3 regions of the Rathayibacter sp. AY1H3 genome follow, and region 1 is predicted to be linked to each of the others. Evidence: predicted binding sites of a transcription regulator. Region 1 holds the regulator's gene; each other region holds the start of a gene.

Region 1 (6,451 bases):
CCGTTCGGCTTCGCGCTCGACGTGATCGATCCGTTCGGCAACCAGCTGCGCTTCGCGGAGCCGGCCCCGGTGCCGCGCCTGCCCTGATCGGTGCGCGTGCGGGTGCTTGTACAACCTGAGCGCCGACTGATCAACCGTTCACCGGCCGTCCATGCACTTCGGAGTCCCATCCTTTAGCGTGGCTCCGATGGCTTCACGGGGGACGATCGAGCGGCCGGACACGGCCCGGGCAACGGGACGGCAGCGCCGACCGCGGCTCCGCTTCATGGAGGCCGCACCGCTGGCGACGGGCCTGCTGGGCTCGATCGCGATCCTCCTCGGCTCGCTCGGCGTGGGCTACCTGCCCGCCGGCTCGCCCATCCGCGACTGGCCTCTCGTCGCCTCGATCCGCGCCACGGGCTGGCTCACCGAGTCCAGCGGCGCCCTCGTCGTGGGCGGCGGGATGCTGCTGCTGATCGCGTGGCTCCGCCTGCGCACGGTCGCGCTCGCGGCGGGCCCCGGCTCCGTCCGCACCATCGTGGTGGCGGCCCTCGCCTGGACCGCTCCGCTCCTCGTGACGGTGCCGCTGTTCAGCCACGACATGTTCTCCTACGTGGCGCAGGGTCGCCTGATGACCCAGGGCATCGACCCCTACACCCACGGCGTCGCGACGCTCCCGGGCTGGTTCGACCTCGGCGTCGACCCGCTCTGGGCCGACACGCCCACGCCCTACGGGCCCCTCTACCTCCTGATCGAGCGCACCGCCGTGCAGTTCGCGGGCTACGGCGCACCGGAGCTCTCGATCGCGATGCTCCGCGCCGTGTCGGTCGCGGGCGTGGCCGTCATGGCCGTCTACGCGCTCCGCCTGGCGCGCCTGCGCGGCCTCTCGGTCCCGCTCACCGCCTGGACGATCGTCGCCAACCCGCTGACCCTCGTGCTCTTCGTCGTCGCCGGCCACAACGACTCCGTGATGCTGGCGCTCATCCTCGCGTCGCTCTACTACGCCCAGACCGACCGGCGCATCGCCGCCGTCGTGCTGATGGCCGGAGCGATCGCGATCAAGCCGATCGCCGTGATCGCGCTCCCCGTGCTCGCGCTCCTGTGGCTGCGCCACGACGCGACGTGGCGTGAGCGCACCCGCGGCTGGCTCTGGACGGGCGCCGGAGCGCTCGGCCTCGTGGTCGCCGTCGGGCTGCTCGCGGGCGTCGGGGTCGGCTGGGTCGCGGCGATGGTCGTGCCCGGCTCGATCCTGCACTGGTACGCGCCGATGTCGTTCGTCACGGTCTCGGTCTCCCGCGCCGTCGAGTTCACCGGTCACGACCCCGCCGCGGCGATCGCCGTGGTCAAGATCCTCGCGCTCGGGCTCGCCGGCCTGATCGCTGCGCGCCTCATGCTGTCGCGGCGCTCCATCGATCCGCTCGCCCGCCTGTCCGGTGCGCTGCTCGCGTTCGTGACGGCGTCGACCGCCATCCACCCCTGGTACGCCCTCTGGATCCTGCCGATCGCCGCGCTCGCGCGCCCGTGGAGCCGCTCCCACGTGCACCTGGCGGTCTACGCGTCGATCTTCCTCATGTGCGTCACGCTCGCCGAGCCGATCGACGGCGGAGGCGGCACGATGGACCAGATCCCGGCGCGGGTCGCGACGATCGCCGCGATCGCCGTGGTCGGGATGTACGTCCTCCTCGGCTACACGGACGAGGAGCGGGTCGAGGGTCTGCCCCTCGTGCGCGCGCTGCCGTTCGGCTCCGTGATCCTCGCCCGCCTCAGCGGCGGCCGCCTGGTAGACGCCCGGATGGCCGCCACGCGCCTGCGCGACTAGCCGGAGCCGCGGCTCAGGAGTCGGACTCGTCTCTCCGACGGCGGGTGCGGCGGTCGAGCGCGGCCTGCGCCGTCTCGGCGGCCGAGTCCGGGGAGCCGACCGGCCCGGTGGGTCCGGCGAGGGTGCTCGAGAGCGACGACAGCCAGCCGGAGTCGTCGCGGCCGACGTTCAGCGCCTCCGAGAAGAGGGGGAGGTCGCTGCGGGCGGCGTGGATCGCGTAGGACTCGCGGGAGAACCCGTTGTCGGGGACGACGGGCGTCCTGCGGGACGCGCGCGTGGCGTCCGGGGCCTGCTCCTGTCGCGAGGCGTCCGACGCCTGCTCCTGGGGGGCCTGCTCCTGGGCGGCCTGCTCCCTGCGGGCGTCGCGCTCGTCGCGCGGGGTACTTCTGTCGTGGTCCACGGCGGTCCTCCTGCTCTCCGCCCCGAGCGGAGGGACGGGCGCCGCGATGACGGGGCGGCGCCCGGTCAGGCTACCCCTCGTTCAGGGCGTGGCGTCGTCGTCGGCCTCTGATCGTGGCGCGGGGCGCCAGACGACCAGCTCGGTCCGGCGCTGCGCGCGCGTGCCGTGGCGCAGAGTGACCACGTCCCCCTCGAGTCCGGCGGCGAACACGCGGCGGCCCGGCCGGTTCAGGAGCTCGTCGGCAAGGGCCGACTCCAGCTCGCGCACCCGCTGCGAGAGCGACTGCACCTGGTTCTCGAGCTGCAGGATGCGCGCGATGCCCTCGAGCGAGACGCCCTCGGAGGAGAGCCGGGCGACCTCGCGCAGCTGCACCACGTCGCGCATCGAGTAGCGGCGCGACTTGCCCGCGGTGCGGGTCGGGCTCACGAGCCCGAGCCGGTCGTACTGCCGCAGGGTCTGCGGGTGCATCCCCGCCAGCTCGGCGGCGACGGCGATCGCGAAGACGGGCGTGTTCTCGTCCATGTCTCCTCCTCCGACCGGTCGCGCCGATCCGGTGCTAGTAGCGGGCCTTCTCCAGGATGTCCTCGCGCGGGTCCTCGTCCGGCTCGGCGGCGGCGTAGGCCTCGAGGGCCTCACGGGCGGCGGCGGACAGGTGGCTCGGGACGGCGACCTGCAGGACGGCGAGCAGGTCGCCCGTGCCCTTGGGAGTCGTGACGCCGCGGCCCTTGACGCGCAGGACGCGGCCGCTCGGGGTGCCTGCGGCGACCCGGAGCCTGACGGGCTCGCCGCCGAGCGTCGGCACCTCGATCGTCGCGCCGAAGACGGCCTCGACGAAGGTCACGGGCACCGTCACGCGCAGGTTCAGCCCGTCGCGCTCGAACACCGGATGCTTGCGGACCGAGACGGTGAGCACCAGGTCGCCGGGATCGCCGCCGTCCGGGCTGGGGCGGCCCTTGCCGCGGACGCGGATCTTCTGGTCGTCGGCCACGCCGGCCGGGATGCGCACCGAGAGGGTGCGCCCGTCGCCGGTCTGCAACTGGACGGTGTCGCCCCGGGTCGCGGTGCGGAAGTCGATGGTGGTGCTGGCGGTGACGTCGGCGCCCTTCTGCGGGCCGCCGAAGCCGCGGTAGCCGCCGCTGGGCTGGCCGAAGCGGCTGCCTCCGCCGCCGAACATGCCGCCGAGGATGTCCTCGAAGCCGGGCGGCGGGCCCTGCTGGGTGCTGTAGGAGGTGCGCCCGCCCTGGCCGAACATGCCGCCGAAGACGTCGTCGAACCCTCCGGGCTGGCCTCCCGCGGTGAAGCGCGCTCCGCCGCCCATGGCGCGGATCTGGTCGTACTCCTTGCGCTGCTCGGCGTCCGAGAGCACGGTGTACGCCTCGCTGATCTCCTTGAAGCGCGCCTCGGCCTTCGCGTCCCCCGGGTTGGAGTCGGGGTGGAACTGGCGGGCGAGCTTGCGGTAGGTCTTCTTCAGGTCCGCGGCGGAGACGTCCTTGGACACGCCGAGGACCTTGTAGAAGTCCTTGTCGAACCAATCCTGGCTGGCCATGTGCCTCTTCCTGTGTCGAATGCGGCGAGGGACCCCGCCCCGGTCCGGCAGCGTGCTGCCGAGCGGGGCGGGGTCCTCCGCGGTGGTGGTGCCGGTGGAGGGGTCAGTCGGCGGGGACTGCCACGACCACCTTGGCGGCCCGCAGCAGCGAGCCTCCGAGGTAGTAGCCCGCCTCGACGACGTCCGCGACCGTGGAGGTCTCGGCGCCGGGGGTGGGCTGCTGGAAGATCGCCTCGTGGATGTTCGGGTCGAACAGGTCGCCCACGGCGCCGGTCTTCACCAGGCCGAGCTTCTCCACTCCGCCGCGCAGCTTCTGCGCGATGGCCGTGAAGGGCCCGCCCTCGGCGAGGTCGCCGTGCTTCTCGGCGCGGTCGAGGTCGTCGAGCACGGGGAGGATGACCTTCACCGCGTCGCCGATCGCCCGCTCCTTGTCGACCTGGCGGTTCGCCTCGGTGCGCTTGCGGTAGTTCGCGTACTCCGCGGTCACCCGCTGGAGGTCGGCGAGGTGCTCGGCTGCGAGCGTCTCGGCGCTGGACTGTCCCGAGAGGAACGAGAGGTCGGCGTCCGAGAGGCTGGTCTCGACGTCGGGCCCCTCGGCCTCGATGAGGCCCTCCTGGTCCTGGGCGTCCTGCGCCGCCTCGGCTCCCGCCTCGCCGCCGGTGGCCGGCTGCTCCTCGGGGAGGTCCTGGGGCTCGTTCTCGGCTGCCATGGCTACTTCGTGTCCTTCGGCTCGTCCTCGTCGATGACCTCGGCGTCGACGATGTCCTCGTCGTCCTTCTTGTCACCGTCGGCCGGAGCGTCCGCGGGGGCGCTCTGCGCGGCCTGGTCCTGGGAGTAGATCGCCTGGCCGATCTTGGTCTGCGAGGCGTTGAGGGCGTCGAACGCGGTCTTGACGGCCGCGTCGTCGTCGCCGGCGAGCGCGGTCTTCAGCGCGTCGACGTCTCCCTGCACCTCGGACTTGACGTCCTCGGGCAGCTTGTCCTCGTTGTCCTTGATCAGCTTGTCGATCGAGTACGCCAGGGTCTCGGCGTTGTTGCGGATCTCGGCGGCCTCGCGGCGGGCCTTGTCCTCGGCGGCGTGCTCCTCGGCCTCGCGGACCATGCGGTCGATGTCGTCCTTGGGCAGCGACGAGCCGCCCGTGATCGTCATCGACTGCTCCTTGCCGGTGCCCTTGTCCTTCGCGGACACGTGGACGATGCCGTTGGCGTCGATGTCGAAGGTGACCTCGACCTGCGGGATGCCGCGCGGGGCCGGCGCGATGCCGGTCAGCTCGAACGTGCCCAGGTTCTTGTTGTCGCGGGTGAACTCGCGCTCGCCCTGGAAGACCTGGATCGCGACGGACGGCTGGTTGTCGTCGGCCGTGGTGAAGGTCTCGGACCTCTTGGTCGGGATCGCGGTGTTGCGCTCGATGAGCTTCGTCATGATCCCGCCCTTGGTCTCGATGCCCAGCGAGAGCGGGGTCACGTCGATCAGGAGGACGTCCTTGCGCTCGCCCTTGAGGACGCCGGCCTGCAGCGCGGCGCCGACGGCGACGACCTCGTCCGGGTTGACGCCCTTGTTGGGCTCCTTGCCCCCGGTGAGCTTCTTGACGAGCTCGGCGACGGCCGGCATGCGGGTCGAGCCGCCGACGAGGACCACGTGAGCGATGTCCTCGACCTTGACGCCCGCCTCGGCGATGACGTCGGTGAAGGGCTTGCGGGTGCGCTCGATCAGGTCGCTGGTGAGCTCCTCGAACTTGGCGCGGGTGAGCGTCTCGTCGAGGTTCGCCGGACCGTTCTCGGTGAGCGAGAGGTAGGGCAGCTGGATGCTGGTCGAGGTGCTCGAGGAGAGCTCCTTCTTCGCCTGCTCCGCGGCCTCCTTGAGGCGCTGACGCGCGATCTTGTCCTTCGAGACGTCGACGCCGGTCGAGTCCTTGAAGCGCTTGACCAGGTGGTCGACGACGCGCTGGTCCCAGTCGTCGCCGCCGAGGCGGTTGTCGCCCGAGGTCGCACGGACCTGGATGGTCGAGAAGTCGTCGTCCTTGCCCACCTCGAGGAGGGAGACGTCGAACGTTCCGCCGCCGAGGTCGAAGACGAGGATGAGCTCGTCCTCCTTGCCCTTGTCGAGGCCGTAGGCCAGCGCGGCCGCGGTGGGCTCGTTGATGATGCGCAGGACGTTGAGTCCGGCGATCTCGCCGGCGTCCTTGGTCGCCTGGCGCTCGGCGTCGTTGAAGTAGGCCGGGACGGTGATGACCGCGTCGGTCACCTTGTCGCCCAGGTACTGCTCCGCGTCGCGCTTGAGCTTGCCCAGGATGCGGGCCGAGATCTCCTGCGGGGTGTACTTCTTGTCCTCCACGCCGAAGGTCCAGTCGGTGCCCATGTGGCGCTTGACCGACGCGATGGTGCGGTCGACGTTGGTGACGGCCTGGCGCTTCGCGGTCTCGCCGACGAGCACCTCCCCGTCCTTAGTGAACGCCACGACGGACGGCGTGGTGCGGAAGCCCTCGGCGTTGGCGATGACGGTGGGCTCGCCTCCCTCGAGGACGGCCACGACAGAGTTGGTGGTTCCCAGGTCGATGCCTACGGCACGGGACATATGCGTTGTTCTCCTTCGCGATCGGCGTCGCGCGGGCGGCTGCCGGTCAGTTGACGGGTGGTGCGGAATCCTCTGCGGGAGTTGAGCCCCGCACGCTCAAGTTTACGCATCCGTCGTCTCGCGTCAAGTCCGG
Region 2 (6,451 bases), on a different contig from region 1:
TCCCGCGCGGACGACGCGCCACCAGGCGGTGTCGGAGCCGTAGCGGGCCATCACCGTGCCGACCGCGCGTGCCGCACGCGTGCCGAGGACCGCGGCGATCTCGCCGTAGGCCATCACGCGGCCGGGCGGGATCGAGGCGACCACCTCGAGGACGGCGGAGACGAAGTCGGCCGGCTCCGCTGCCTCCGGCGCCGCGCTCAGAGCGTCAGCGCCCCGATGTTCTCGCCGTACTGCGTCTCGCCGACGACCTCGAAGCCGATCCAGCGGAAGAACTGCTCCGGGCCGTCCTCGCCGGACTCCCAGATCACCGTGAGGGTGTCGAAGCCGCGGGCGCGCGCTTCGTCGGCGGTGGCGCGGACGGCGAAGGTGCCCACGCCGCGGCCCTGCTTCGCCGCGTCGATGTTGATGCGCCAGATGCAGCTGCGGAACTCCTCCGCCGCCTCCGGGTCGAAGTGCGCGTGGATGAAGCCGACCAGCTCGTCGCCGTCCATCACGGCCCGCTGCCAGGAGGCGCCCGGGTCGATCACCGCGGCGGCGGCGGAGTAGGAGACCGGCGCGATGAACTGCTCCTGGCCGGGTTTGAGGCTCAGACCGTTCACGGCGGAGATGTTCGAGGCGGACAGCTCTTCCAGGCGGAGGTCACTCATGCCGTCACTGTACCGGCGGCGCAGGACGGCGGGCATCCTCCTGTCGGGCGACGTGCGCCGGCCCCGGCGCGGACGATCGAGAACTGTCTCGACATCGAGACAGTTCGGGCCTCGGGTAGGCTGGCGGAGGCCATCCGGAGCGGTGCAGAGCCGCCCGTCCCGCACAGGTGCGGGGTCATCGACACCATGGGAGAGCAATGTCCAAGATCAAGGTTGAGGGAACGGTCGTCGAGCTCGACGGCGACGAGATGACGCGCATCATCTGGCAGAAGATCAAGGACACCCTCATCCACCCGTACCTCGACGTGAACCTCGAGTACTACGACCTCGGCATCGAGTACCGCGACGAGACGGACGACCAGGTCACGATCGACGCGGCGCACGCCATCCAGAAGCACGGCGTCGGCGTGAAGTGCGCGACCATCACCCCCGACGAGGCCCGCGTCGAGGAGTTCGGCCTCAAGAAGATGTGGAAGTCGCCCAACGGCACGATCCGCAACATCCTCGGCGGCGTGATCTTCCGCGAGCCGATCATCATCTCGAACATCCCGCGCCTGGTCCCCGGCTGGAACAAGCCGATCATCATCGGCCGCCACGCGTTCGGCGACCAGTACCGCGCCACCGACTTCGTCTTCAAGGGCAAGGGCACGCTGACCGTCGAGTTCACGCCCGAGGACGGCTCCGAGCCGATGAGGTTCGAGGTCTACAAGGCCCCGGACGACGGCATCGCGCAGGTCCAGTACAACCAGGACGCGTCGATCCGCGACTTCGCCCGCTCGTCGCTGAACTACGGCCTCTCGCGCAACTACCCGGTCTACCTCTCCACCAAGAACACGATCCTCAAGGCCTACGACGGCCGCTTCAAGGACATCTTCGAGGAGATCTTCGAGACCGAGTTCAAGGAGCGCTTCGACGCCGCGGGCCTCACCTACGAGCACCGCCTCATCGACGACATGGTCGCCTCGGCCATGAAGTGGGAGGGCGGCTACGTCTGGGCCTGCAAGAACTACGACGGCGACGTCCAGTCCGACACCGTCGCGCAGGGCTTCGGCTCGCTGGGCCTGATGACCTCCGTGCTCTCCACGCCCGACGGCAGCGTCGTCGAGGCGGAGGCGGCGCACGGCACCGTCACGCGCCACTACCGCCAGCACCAGGCAGGCAAGCCCACCTCGACGAACCCGATCGCCTCGATCTACGCCTGGACGCGCGGCCTCGCGCACCGCGGCAAGCTCGACGGCAACCAGGAGCTCATCGACTTCTCGCTCACCCTGGAGGACGTGGTCATCAAGACGGTCGAGTCCGGGAAGATGACGAAGGACCTCGCCCTGCTCGTCGGCCCCGAGCAGGGCTGGCAGACGACCGAGGAGTTCCTCGCGACCCTCGATGAGAACCTGAAGGCCCGCATGTCGGCCTGATCACCGGCTTCAGCAGACGCGTCCGGCCCGCACGATCCTCGGATCCTGCGGGCCGGACGCGTCTCCGGGCCCGGTGGGACGCGCCCGGGCCGAGCGCCTCAGAGCGCCCGGGCGAGCTCCTCCATCGCGCGGAGCGGATCGGGCCCCGACGGCATCAGCACGACGCTCGACGCACCGGCCTCGTGCAGCAGGCCGATGCGGCGACGAGCGTCCTCGGGAGTGCCCACGACGGCCAGCTGGTCGACCCAGGCGTCGGGCAGGTCGCGGACGAAGGCGGCGCGGTCGGCGCTCTCGGCCCGCAGGCGGGCGAAGTCCTCGGCGAAGGGGAGCGGCTCGATGTGCGGCGCCCAGTCCGGCTCGCCGATCCACTCGAGTCCCGGCCGGACCGCGTCGCGCGCGGCGGCCGCATCGTCGTCCACGGCGGCCACGTTGTAGGCGACGATCCGTCCGGTGCCGCCCAGGTGGCCGCGGGCCGCCGCGAGGTACTCCGGAGTGACGGGCTCGGCCAGGACGACCCCGTCGGCGATCCGGCCCGCGAGCGCCAGCGACTTCGGTCCGCGGACGCCGGCCAGCAGCGGCGGCACGACGGCGGGCGGCGACTCCAGGACGAGGCCGTCCACGTGCACGTAGCGGCCGGAGCGGTCGGTGCGCTCGCCGGAGAGCAGCGAGCGGATCGCGTCGAACTGCTCCTCGAGCAGGGTGAGCGGGCTGCGCGGCCAGACGCCGAGGCCGCGCATCCAGTGCGGCATCCCGTGCCCGATGCCGGCGTGGACACGGCCGGGGAACAGTTCGCCGAGAGTGCCGAGCTCCATCGCGGTGAAGGCCGCCGTGCGCACGGCGGCGGGCAGGATGCCGATGCCGACGACGATCCGCTCGGTGGCGGCGAGCACCGCGCCGGCCTGGGCGATGCCGCCGCGGAAGCCGAGGTCCTCGACCACCCAGAGCTCGTCGAAGCCGAGCTCCTCGGCGCGGCGGGCGTAGACGAGCACCTCGGAGGCGGGGAGATCGCGGGGGAGCAGGACGCCGACAGCGGTGTCGGAGGAGGAGGCGCGCATCCGGCCAGCGTAGGGCGTGCGGACACGCGGAGGGCCCGCCCGCACGATCGCGGACGGGCCCTCGCTCGTCGTCCTACTCGGCGGCCGCCTCGCCGATCCGCACCTGCTCGGGGCGGGCGGTCGAGACGACCTCGATGCGGCGGGGGCGCGCCTTCTCGCTGACCGGGATGGTCACCGAGAGCACGCCGTTGTCGTAGGACGCGGCGATGCGCTCGGTGTCGACGCCCTGGCCGAGGCTCAGCTGGCGGACGAAGGTCGCCGACTGGCGCTCCCGGGTGATCCAGGTGACGTCGTCGCCGCCCGCGACGGTGCGCTGGGCGCGGATGGTGAGGAGCTGCCCGTCCACGTCGACGTCGACCGACCCGGGGTCGATGCCGGGGAGGTCGGCGGTGAGGACGTAGTGGTCGCCGTCCCGGTACAGGTCGATCGGCATCCGGCGGGGCCCCTGGCCGGAGCCGAGGAGGGCGGTGGCGAGGCGGTCCAGCTCGCGGACGGGGTCGTAGGTGACAGCCATGAGATCACTCCATTCAGTCGTGCAACGAAGAGTTCCAAGAGTTGAGCCGACCCGGCTCAACGCGATTAAATTAGCACTCGGGGAGGGGGAGTGCCAACGGATCGGCCCCCTTCAGCGTCGACTTCGTTACCTGTTCGTAACAAAGCTGGGCAATCGAGTTCGTAGGGTCGTTTCTGTGTGGAAACCGATCCGGTTCCCAGCGAATGTGAGTAAGGACATCGATTGCCGATCCACCTGTCCCACCGACCACCCGTCCGCCGCGCTGAGAGGCGCATCCTCGCGGGCCTCGCCGTCCTCGGAGTCGCCGCGACCGCGGCCTTCGCCACCACCGGCGCCAGTGCCGCCCCTCTCGCCGGCAGTGCCTCGCTCGTCGGCGGGCTCTCCGTCGGCCAGAGCTTCGACGACGGCGACTACGTCGTCACCCTCGTCGAGCCCTCCGCGGCCACCTACCAGGGCAGCGATGCCCGTTTCGCCCGCACCGCGCCCGTCGACGGTGCGCAGCTGCAGGCCGCCTCTGCTCCGGTGGAGGACTACTCCGCCCACCTCGAGCAGCGCCAGGAGGACGTCGCCTCCGCGGTCGACGCCGCCATCGGCTACCACTACACCGTCGCCCTCAACGGCTTCTCCGCGACCCTCTCGGGCGAGCAGGCGGGCGAGCTCGCGAGCCGCCGCGACGTCGCCCAGGTCCGCAAGGTCGAGAACCTGAAGGTCGACCGCGCCGCGCAGGCCTCGCCGCTCGCCGCGGCCGCCGCCGGTACCCCCGTGCCCGACACCGGACAGCAGCGCTCCACCGACTTCCTCGGCCTCGAGGGCGAGGCCGGCGTCTGGCAGAAGCTGGGCGGCATCGACAAGGCGGGCGAGGGCGTCGTCGTCGGCGTCATCGACTCCGGCATCGCGCCCGAGAACCCCTCCTTCGCAGGCGCGCCCCTGGCGACCTCGCCCGGAGCGGCCCCCTACACGGACGGCACCACCACCTCCTTCGTGAAGTCGGACGGCGGCACCTTCGTCGGCTCCTGCTCGCCGGGGCTCCCCGCCTCCGAGCAGTGGGACGGCGACGAGTGCAACCAGAAGCTCATCGGCGCACGCTGGTTCCTCGCGGACGAGGAGGTCGGCTCGACGGACAACCCCGAGTACCGCTCCCCGCGCGACGCCGACGGACACGGCTCGCACACCGCGAGCACGGCAGCCGGCAACAACGGCGTCGAGGCGAGCGTCGACGGCTACGACTACGGGAAGATCTCCGGAGTCGCCCCGGCCGCCAAGGTCGCCGCGTACAAGGTCTGCTGGAACGGACCCGACGAGGGCACCGACGACGACGACTTCTGCTCCGGAGCGGGCATCCTCGCGGCCATCGACGCCGCGACCAAGGACGGCGTCGACGTCATCAACTTCTCGATCGGCGGCGGCTCGGCCACCTCGACCCTGACCGCGATCGACGAGGCGTTCCTCAACGCCGCCGCCGCCGGCGTCTTCGTCGCGGCCTCGGCCGGCAACTCGGGTGCGGGCGCCTCCACGCTCGACCACGCGTCGCCCTGGTACACCACGGTCGCCGCGTCCTCCATCCCGACCTACACCGCGACCGCCGCTCTCGGCGACGGCCAGAAGTTCGTCGGAGGATCCATCTCGGTCCACGAGGACGTCACGGGACCGCTGGTGAACAGCGCCGACGTCGTCCGCTCGGGCGCCGAGAACCCCGCCATCTGCGAGACCGGCACCCTCGACCCCGACAAGGTGAAGGGCACGATCGTCGCCTGCACCGCGGGCGTCACCGCGCGCGTCTCCAAGTCGGCCGAGGTCGAGCGGGCCGGCGGCATCGGCATGCTGCTGCTCAACCCGACCCCGAACGCCCTGCACGTCGACGACCACTCGGTCCCGAGCATCCAGATCGACTCGCAGGCCTACCAGGCGATCACGACCTACGCCGGCACCGCCGGTGCGACCGTGACCCTCTCCGAGGGCAACTCGTCCGGAGCCTCCATCCCCGTCCCGCAGGTCGCCGGCTTCTCGTCGCGCGGACCCGCTGAGGCGGACGGCGCCGACGTGCTGAAGCCCGACCTCACGGCGCCCGGCGTCGCGATCCTCGCCGACAGCTTCAACGCCGAGGGTGACGACCCCGCCTTCGCGTTCGAGTCCGGCACCTCGATGTCGTCGCCGCACGTGGCGGGCCTCGGCGCGCTGATCCTCGGTGCGACCCCGAAGGCCTCGCCGTCCGCGGTGAAGTCGGCCATGATGACCTCCGCCTACGACAGCGTCGACCAGTCGGGCGCCGCGTCCGAGGACGTCTTCGCCCAGGGCGCCGGACACGTCGACCCTGCCGCGTTCCTCGATCCCGGACTGCTCTACCAGAGCGGCACGGAGGACTGGATCGCGTTCCTCAAGGGTGCGGGCTACGTCTTCACCTCGAACCCGGTGATCGACCCGATCGCCGCGATCGACCCGTCCGACCTCAACCAGGCCTCGATCGCGATCGGCGCCCTCGCGGGCACGCAGACTGTGACCCGCACGGTCACCTCGACCGGCGCGGGCACCTACACCGCCTCGGTCGACGGCCTCGCCGGGATCGACACCGTCGTCTCGCCCTCGACTCTCTCCTTCACGGGTGCGGGCCAGACGGCGGAGTACACGGTCTCCTTCACCACCGGCTCGGCGGCGCTCAACCAGTTCGCCACCGGCTACCTGACCTGGGCGAGCGCGGAGCACGACGTCCGCAGCCCGATCGCGGTGCGCCCCGTCCTGCTGGACGCGCCCTACGAGGTCTCCGGCACCGGCTCGACCGGCACCGGCACGGTGACGGTCACGCCCGGCATCACCGGCGCGCTG
Region 3 (6,451 bases), on a different contig from region 1:
GGAGGCCGTCTACACGAACATCGCGTTCATGGAGTCGGTCCACGCCAAGTCGTACTCCTCGGTGTTCTCGACCCTGTCGAACACCCAGGACATCGACGAGGCCTTCCGCTGGTCGATGGAGAACCCGAACCTGCAGAAGAAGGCGTCCATCGTGATGGACTACTACCGCGGCGACGACCCGCTGAAGCGGAAGGTCGCCTCCACGCTGCTGGAGTCGTTCCTCTTCTACTCGGGCTTCTACCTGCCGATGTACTGGTCCTCGCGCGCCAAGCTCACCAACACGGCCGACCTCGTGCGCCTGATCATCCGCGACGAGGCCGTGCACGGCTACTACATCGGCTACAAGTTCCAGAAGGGGCTCGAGCGGGTCGACCAGGCCAAGCGCGACGAGATCAAGGACTACACGTTCTCGCTGCTCTACGAGCTCTACGACAACGAGGCGCAGTACACGCAGGACCTCTACGACCAGCTCGGCCTGACCGAGGACGTCAAGAAGTTCCTGCACTACAACGCCAACAAGGCGCTGATGAACCTCGGCTACGAGCCGATGTTCCCCAAGCAGGTCACCGATGTGAACCCCGCGATCCTGTCGGCCCTCTCGCCCAACGCGGACGAGAATCACGACTTCTTCTCGGGCTCCGGCTCCTCCTACGTGATCGGCAAGGCCGTGAACACCGAGGACGAGGACTGGGACTTCTAGGCGTCGACACTACGTCCCGGCCTCCACGGCGAACGGCCCCTCCCCTCGCGGGTGAGGGGCCGTTCCTCGTCTCCGGGCGGCGGGCGGGCGCCGGGTCACCGCACCCGGCGAGGCGCCGCCCTGTCGCCGAGGCGCCGTCCTGCCGGCGGCGCCTCGCGCGGCACGTCGGTGTCTCGCGGAGCGGGGCCGGAGCGGCCGTCGTGCGCGCCTCAGAGGGCCAGGCGCATCAGCACCCGGGGGAAGCCGTCGAGCACCGAGGTCGTGTCCGCGGCCTTCTCGAAGCCGGCGCGCTCGAACAGCGAGCGCGTGCCGACGTACGCCATCGTCAGGTCGACCTCCGTGCCGGCGTTGTCGACCGGGTAGCCCTCGATCGCCGGTGCCCCCTGCGATCGGGCGAACTCGACGGCGCCCTCGAGCAGCGGATGCGAGATCCCGCGTCCGCGGAAGCCGGGCCGCACGCGCAGGCACCACACGCTCCACACGTCGAGGGCGTCCACGTGCGGGATGCGCCGGTTCGTCGCGTAGCTCGTGTCGGCCCGTGGGTGCACCGCCGCCCAGCCGACCACCTCGTCGCCGTCGTACGCGAGGACGCCGGGCGGAGGATCCTCCGCGACGAGCTCCCGCACCCGGGCGCCGCGAGCGGGACCGGCGAGAGCCCGGTTCTCGACGGAGGAGCGGAGCCGGTAGCTCAGGCACCAGCACACGCTCGCGTCGGGGCGCTTCGGGCCGACCATCGTCGCCAGGTCGTCGAAGACGGTGGCTGCGCGCACCTCGATCGTCATGGCGGCAGCCTTCCACCGTCGCGATGCGCGGACAAGCCGTTCAGAACTCAGGACGAACGACGAAGGACTCCCTCCCTGCCGAGGAGTCGGGGTCGCGGCACCACGTTCGTCCGGCATACTCGACGCCCTCCGCCGATTCACCACTCCACCGGATGAATCGCACCAGCACCCCCTGTTGGACGGCGCCCAGGCGGGGCGCCTACCGTGGACGAGGTATCCAGCGAAGGAGCACTCCCTGTGAAGCACGTCCCCCTCGGCACCTCCGGTGTCGACTCCCCGAACGTCGTCCTCGGCCTCATGCGCATCCCCGAGATGAGCGACGAGGCGATCCGCGGCCTCGTCGGCGCCGCCCGCGACTCCGGCATCGACTTCTTCGACCATGCCGACGTGTACGGCGGCGAGCTGCACCGCTGCGAGGAGCGCTTCGCCGAGGCGATGGCGCTGACCCCGTCGGAGCGCGAGCAGGTCGTCCTGCAGACCAAGGCGGGCATCGTCCCGGACGGCCCCTACTTCGACTTCTCGTACGAGCACCTGATCGCCTCGGTCGAGGGCTCGCTGAAGGCGCTGCGCACCGACTACGTCGACGTGCTGCTCCTGCACCGGCCCGACGCGCTCGTCGAGCCCGATGAGGTGGCCCGCGCATTCGACGAGCTGCACGCGTCCGGCAAGGTGAAGCACTTCGGCGTCTCGAACCAGACGCCGTACCAGATCGAGCTGCTGAAGAAGTCGCTGAACCAGCCGATCGTGGCGAACCAGCTGCAGCTCTCGATCACCCATGCGCCGCTGATCGCGCAGGGCGTCGCCTCCAACATGGTCGGCGAGGACCAGTCCGTCATGCGCGACGCCGGCATCCTCGACTACTGCCGCCTGAACGACATCACCGTCCAGGCGTGGTCGCCCTTCCAGGCGGGGTTCTTCACCGGCGTCTTCCTCGACAACCCGGCCTACCCCGAGCTGAACGCCGTCATCGACCGGCTCGCAGCGACGTACGGGGTCCCGGCGATCGCCGTGGCCACCGCCTGGATCACCCGCCACCCGGCGGGCATGCAGGTCGTGCTCGGCACGACGAACGAGCAGCGCGTGCGCGATGCGGCCCTCGGCTCCGATGTGCCGCTCACGCGGCCGGAGTGGTACGAGCTGTTCCGCGCGGCGGGCTACCTCGTCCCCTAGAGCTCCCACCCCGGAGGAAATGCGCGTCGGCGCAGAGAGGCACGGACTCCGGGGAGTCCGTGCCTCTTCCCGTCCTCGCGAGACGCCGGTCGGAACGCCCGCCGCGGTGTGCCGTGGACCGAAGCGGCATCTCGCGGGGGAGGGGCGGGAATAGGAACGGCACCCCTGCGTTGAACTTGAGCGTAACCGACTCAACTTCCCCAGGAGGACAGGTGCCCGACAACTACAGCGAGGCCGGAGCGAGCTCGTTCGACGACTTCCTCGCCCGCTACCTCGACGGTGAGCGCGCCCGCGCGGCGCGGTCGATCGACCTCAGCCGATTCCTCACCGCCCGTACCCGCGACATCCTGCAGTCCGCAGGACGCTTCGCCCTCGAGCGCGGCCAGACCGAGCTCGACGCCCTGCACGTGCTCCGCGTGCTCATCGACGACGAGACCGTCTCGCAGGCCGTGCGCCGCATCGGCGTCGACCCCGCCGCCATCGCCACCGCCGCGGAGGCGCGCCTCCCGCAGGCCGACGAGGCCCACGCCTCGCAGAACGCGGCCACCATCACCCCCAGCGCGCAGCGCGCGCTGTTCCACGCCTACCAGGTCGCCCGCTCCAGCGGCTCGACCTACATCGAGCCCGAGCACCTCTTCTTCGCGCTCGTGCTCGGCCAGGACGCCCCCGCCGGGCAGGTCCTCGCCCGCGCCGGCGTCACCGCCGAGGCCCTCACCCAGGGCATGCGCGAGACCGAGGCCCCGCAGCAGCAGGAGGCGGGACAGCCCGCCTCCGACACTCCGCTGCTCGACAAGTTCGGTACCGACCTCACCGCTCTCGCCCGCGAGGGCCGACTCGACCCGGTCATCGGGCGCGCCGACGAGATCGAGCAGACCGTCGAGATCCTCAGCCGCCGCACCAAGAACAACCCGGTGCTCGTCGGCGAGGCCGGCGTCGGCAAGACCGCCATCGTCGAGGGCCTGGCCCGCGCGATCGTGGCGGAGGAGGTCCCCGAGCAGCTGCGCGGCAAGCGCGTGATCTCGCTCGACCTCCCCGGCATGCTGGCCGGCACCCGCTACCGCGGCGACTTCGAGGAGCGCCTCACCGGCACCATGGACGAGATCGCGGCGCACTCCGGCGAGCTGATCGTCTTCATCGACGAGGTCCACACCGTCGTCGGTGCGGGCGGCGGCGGCGAGGGCGGCATGGACGCGGGCAACATCCTCAAGCCGCGTCTGGCCCGAGGCGACCTGCACCTCGTCGGCGCCACCACGCTCAAGGAGTACCGAACCATCGAGAAGGACCCGGCACTGGAGCGGCGCTTCCAGCCGGTCCGCGTCGGCGAGCCCGGCATCGAGGACGCGGTCGCCATCCTGCACGGCCTGCGCCCCGCCTACGAGGAGCACCACCGCGTGCGCTTCACGGACGAGGCCCTGCGCGCCTCCGTCGAGCTCTCGGCCCGGTACCTCACCGACCGCGTGCTGCCCGATAAGGCGATCGACCTGATCGACCAGGCCGGCGCGCGCCTCCGCCTCCGCCTCGGAGCCGGCGTCGACACCGGAGCTCTGCTCGAGCGTCTGGCGACCCTGGAGGCCGACAAGAACGCGGCCGTCTCGGCCGAGCACTACGAGGAGGCGTCCCGCGTCCGCGACGAGATCAGCGCCGTGCAGGCGGAGCTCGACGCGGCCACCGGCAGCGCCCCCGCGGAGGCGGTCGTCGGCGAGACGGAGATCGCGGCCGTCATCGCCCGCGCCACCGGCATCCCGGTGTCGCGGCTCACGGAGGGGGAGCGCGAGCGCCTCGCCCACCTCGAGACCGAGCTGCACCAGCGGGTCATCGGCCAGGACGACGCGGTCACCGCGGTCGCCCGGGCCGTCCGCCGCAGCCGCACAGGCCTCGGCGACTCCTCGCGCCCGGTCGGCTCGTTCCTCTTCCTCGGTCCGACCGGTGTCGGCAAGACGGAGCTGGCGCGCACCCTCGCGGGCTCCCTCTTCGCCGATGAGCAGTCGGTCATCCGCTTCGACATGAGCGAGTTCGGCGAGCGTCACACGGTCTCGCGGCTGGTCGGCGCCCCTCCCGGGTACGTCGGCTACGACGAGGCCGGTCAGCTGACCGAGCGCGTGCGCCGGAACCCGTACTCGGTGGTCCTCTTCGACGAGATCGAGAAGGCGCACCCCGACGTGTTCAACCTGCTGCTGCAGGTGCTCGACGACGGGCGTCTGACCGACGGCCAGGGGCGGACGGTCGACTTCCGCAACACGGTGATCATCATGACCTCGAACCTCGGCTCGGAGTTCCTGGCCTCGCGGTCGGGTGCGCTCGGCTTCGTCGCTCAGAGCGACGCGTCGGCCGAGGGCTTCGCCTCGGAGAAGGACCTGCGCGATCGCGTCATGGGCCGTCTCCGCGAGGCGATGCGCCCCGAGTTCCTCAACCGGATCGACGAGATCGTCCTGTTCCGCCGCCTCGGCCGCGAGCAGCTGCGGGAGATCGTCGGCATCGTCCTCGACACCACGCGCTCCCGCCTCGCTCCCCGCGAGGTGACGCTCGAGGTGACGGAGGCGGCCGTCGACTGGCTCGCCGAGAACGGCTACGAGCCGCAGTACGGCGCCCGGCCCCTGCGCCGGCTCGTCCAGCGCTCCATCGACGACCGGATCGCCGACCTGTTCGTCAGCGGCGAGGTCTCCGACGGAGGCGCGGTCCGCGTCGACGCCGTCGCCGGCGAGCTGCTGGTGACCTCGGCCGCCGCCCTCCCGCTGGCCGCGTAGCCGGTCCCGCTCCGACCCCCGTCCCTCCTCCTCCCGCGAGACACCGCTCGTGACGACGGCACCGCCCGTCGTCGCGAGCGGCGCCCGCGGAGGGGGAGGGGCGGGGGTCTTCGCGTCCCCACGGCTTGCCACAGCGGTCCGGGCGGGATAAACACGAGAGCACGAGAACCGGAGGCACGATGTCGAACCCGCGCTACTACGACCCCGTGGGCAAGGCGGTCCGGGCGCTGCTCGTGCTGAGCCTCGTCTGCTTCGCCCTGGCGGTGGGCATGTTCGCCCTCGACATCGTCATGCCCGGCACCATGACGGACGAGCGACGGCCCTGGGCCGAGGCCAGCGGGGCGCTCGCCTCGTTCGGCGTGCTGGCCCTCATCGTCTACTTCGCGACCGTCGCGATCGTCGGCGCGATCCGGGGGCGCGGGCAGTAGCCCCGGCTCCGACGCCGTCGTCCGACAGGAACGCGTCCGGCCCGCGGGATCCGAGGATCCTCGCGGGCCGGACGCGTTCTCGCGAGCCGTCGGGCGCCGGTCAGGGGCACTTCTTCGCGGTGATCGTCACCTTCAGCGTGGCGTCCGGAGCGACGGGGGAGCCGCCGGCCGGCTCCTGCCCGGTGACCTGGCCGGCGTCGGGCGCCTTCGGGTCCTCGGCGCAGGCGAGCGTGATCTTCGTGAAGCCGGCGGCGCCGAAGGCGTTCTTCGCGGCCTCCAGGTCCTGGCCCGTCACGTTCGGCACGGTCTTCTGGTTGCCGGAGCTGGTGAACACGGTGATCGCGGTGCCGCGCGGGGCCGAGCCCGACGGGTCGGCGCGGGTGACCGTCCCGACCGCGGCGTCGCTCGCCTCCGTGCCGCCCTGCACGACGCCGAAGCCGGCCGCCTCGAGCTTGGCCTCGGCGTCGGCGGAGGAGAGCCCGACGACATCCGGGATGTCGACCTTCGGGACGACCTGCAGCGAGCCGTCGGCCTCCGGGAACGCCGTCCCGCCGTACGTCGCGTCGGCGGCGCGCATGACGACCGGCCAGATGCGGTGGCGCGCGGTGGCGGCGGATCCGGAGTCGA

The links. Region 1 encodes HspR, which represses chaperone genes until heat shock. Its sites were predicted from a motif close to AAGTTGAGTCNNNNNGACTCAACTT; they were not measured.
Positions count from the first base shown of each region.
Region 2: C5C33_RS09710 (Hsp20/alpha crystallin family protein) is a predicted target of HspR. The motif match lies at 3,670-3,694, and genes of this name have one in related genera.
Region 3: C5C33_RS14820 (ATP-dependent Clp protease ATP-binding subunit) is a predicted target of HspR. The motif match lies at 2,826-2,850, and genes of this name have one in related genera.

Region 1 is NZ_PSUU01000004.1:88,550-95,000, forward strand. It holds gene C5C33_RS03335 (glyoxalase superfamily protein) at 1-87, shown strand, start outside; gene mptB (polyprenol phosphomannose-dependent alpha 1,6 mannosyltransferase MptB) at 188-1,798, shown strand; gene C5C33_RS03345 (hypothetical protein) at 1,812-2,198, opposite strand; gene C5C33_RS03350 (heat shock protein transcriptional repressor HspR) at 2,280-2,720, opposite strand; gene C5C33_RS03355 (DnaJ C-terminal domain-containing protein) at 2,755-3,744, opposite strand; gene C5C33_RS03360 (nucleotide exchange factor GrpE) at 3,848-4,453, opposite strand; gene dnaK (molecular chaperone DnaK) at 4,456-6,318, opposite strand.
Region 2 is NZ_PSUU01000021.1:3,881-10,331, forward strand. It holds gene C5C33_RS09690 (MGMT family protein) at 1-201, opposite strand, end outside; gene C5C33_RS09695 (GNAT family N-acetyltransferase) at 198-647, opposite strand; gene C5C33_RS09700 (NADP-dependent isocitrate dehydrogenase) at 845-2,062, shown strand; gene C5C33_RS09705 (LLM class flavin-dependent oxidoreductase) at 2,161-3,117, opposite strand; gene C5C33_RS09710 (Hsp20/alpha crystallin family protein) at 3,191-3,631, opposite strand; gene C5C33_RS09715 (S8 family serine peptidase) at 3,854-6,451, shown strand, end outside.
Region 3 is NZ_PSUU01000043.1:4,529-10,979, reverse strand. It holds gene nrdF (class 1b ribonucleoside-diphosphate reductase subunit beta) at 1-700, shown strand, start outside; gene C5C33_RS14830 (GNAT family N-acetyltransferase) at 910-1,482, opposite strand; gene C5C33_RS14825 (aldo/keto reductase family oxidoreductase) at 1,720-2,652, shown strand; gene C5C33_RS14820 (ATP-dependent Clp protease ATP-binding subunit) at 2,865-5,396, shown strand; gene C5C33_RS14815 (hypothetical protein) at 5,576-5,824, shown strand; gene C5C33_RS14810 (transglycosylase domain-containing protein) at 5,925-6,451, opposite strand, start outside.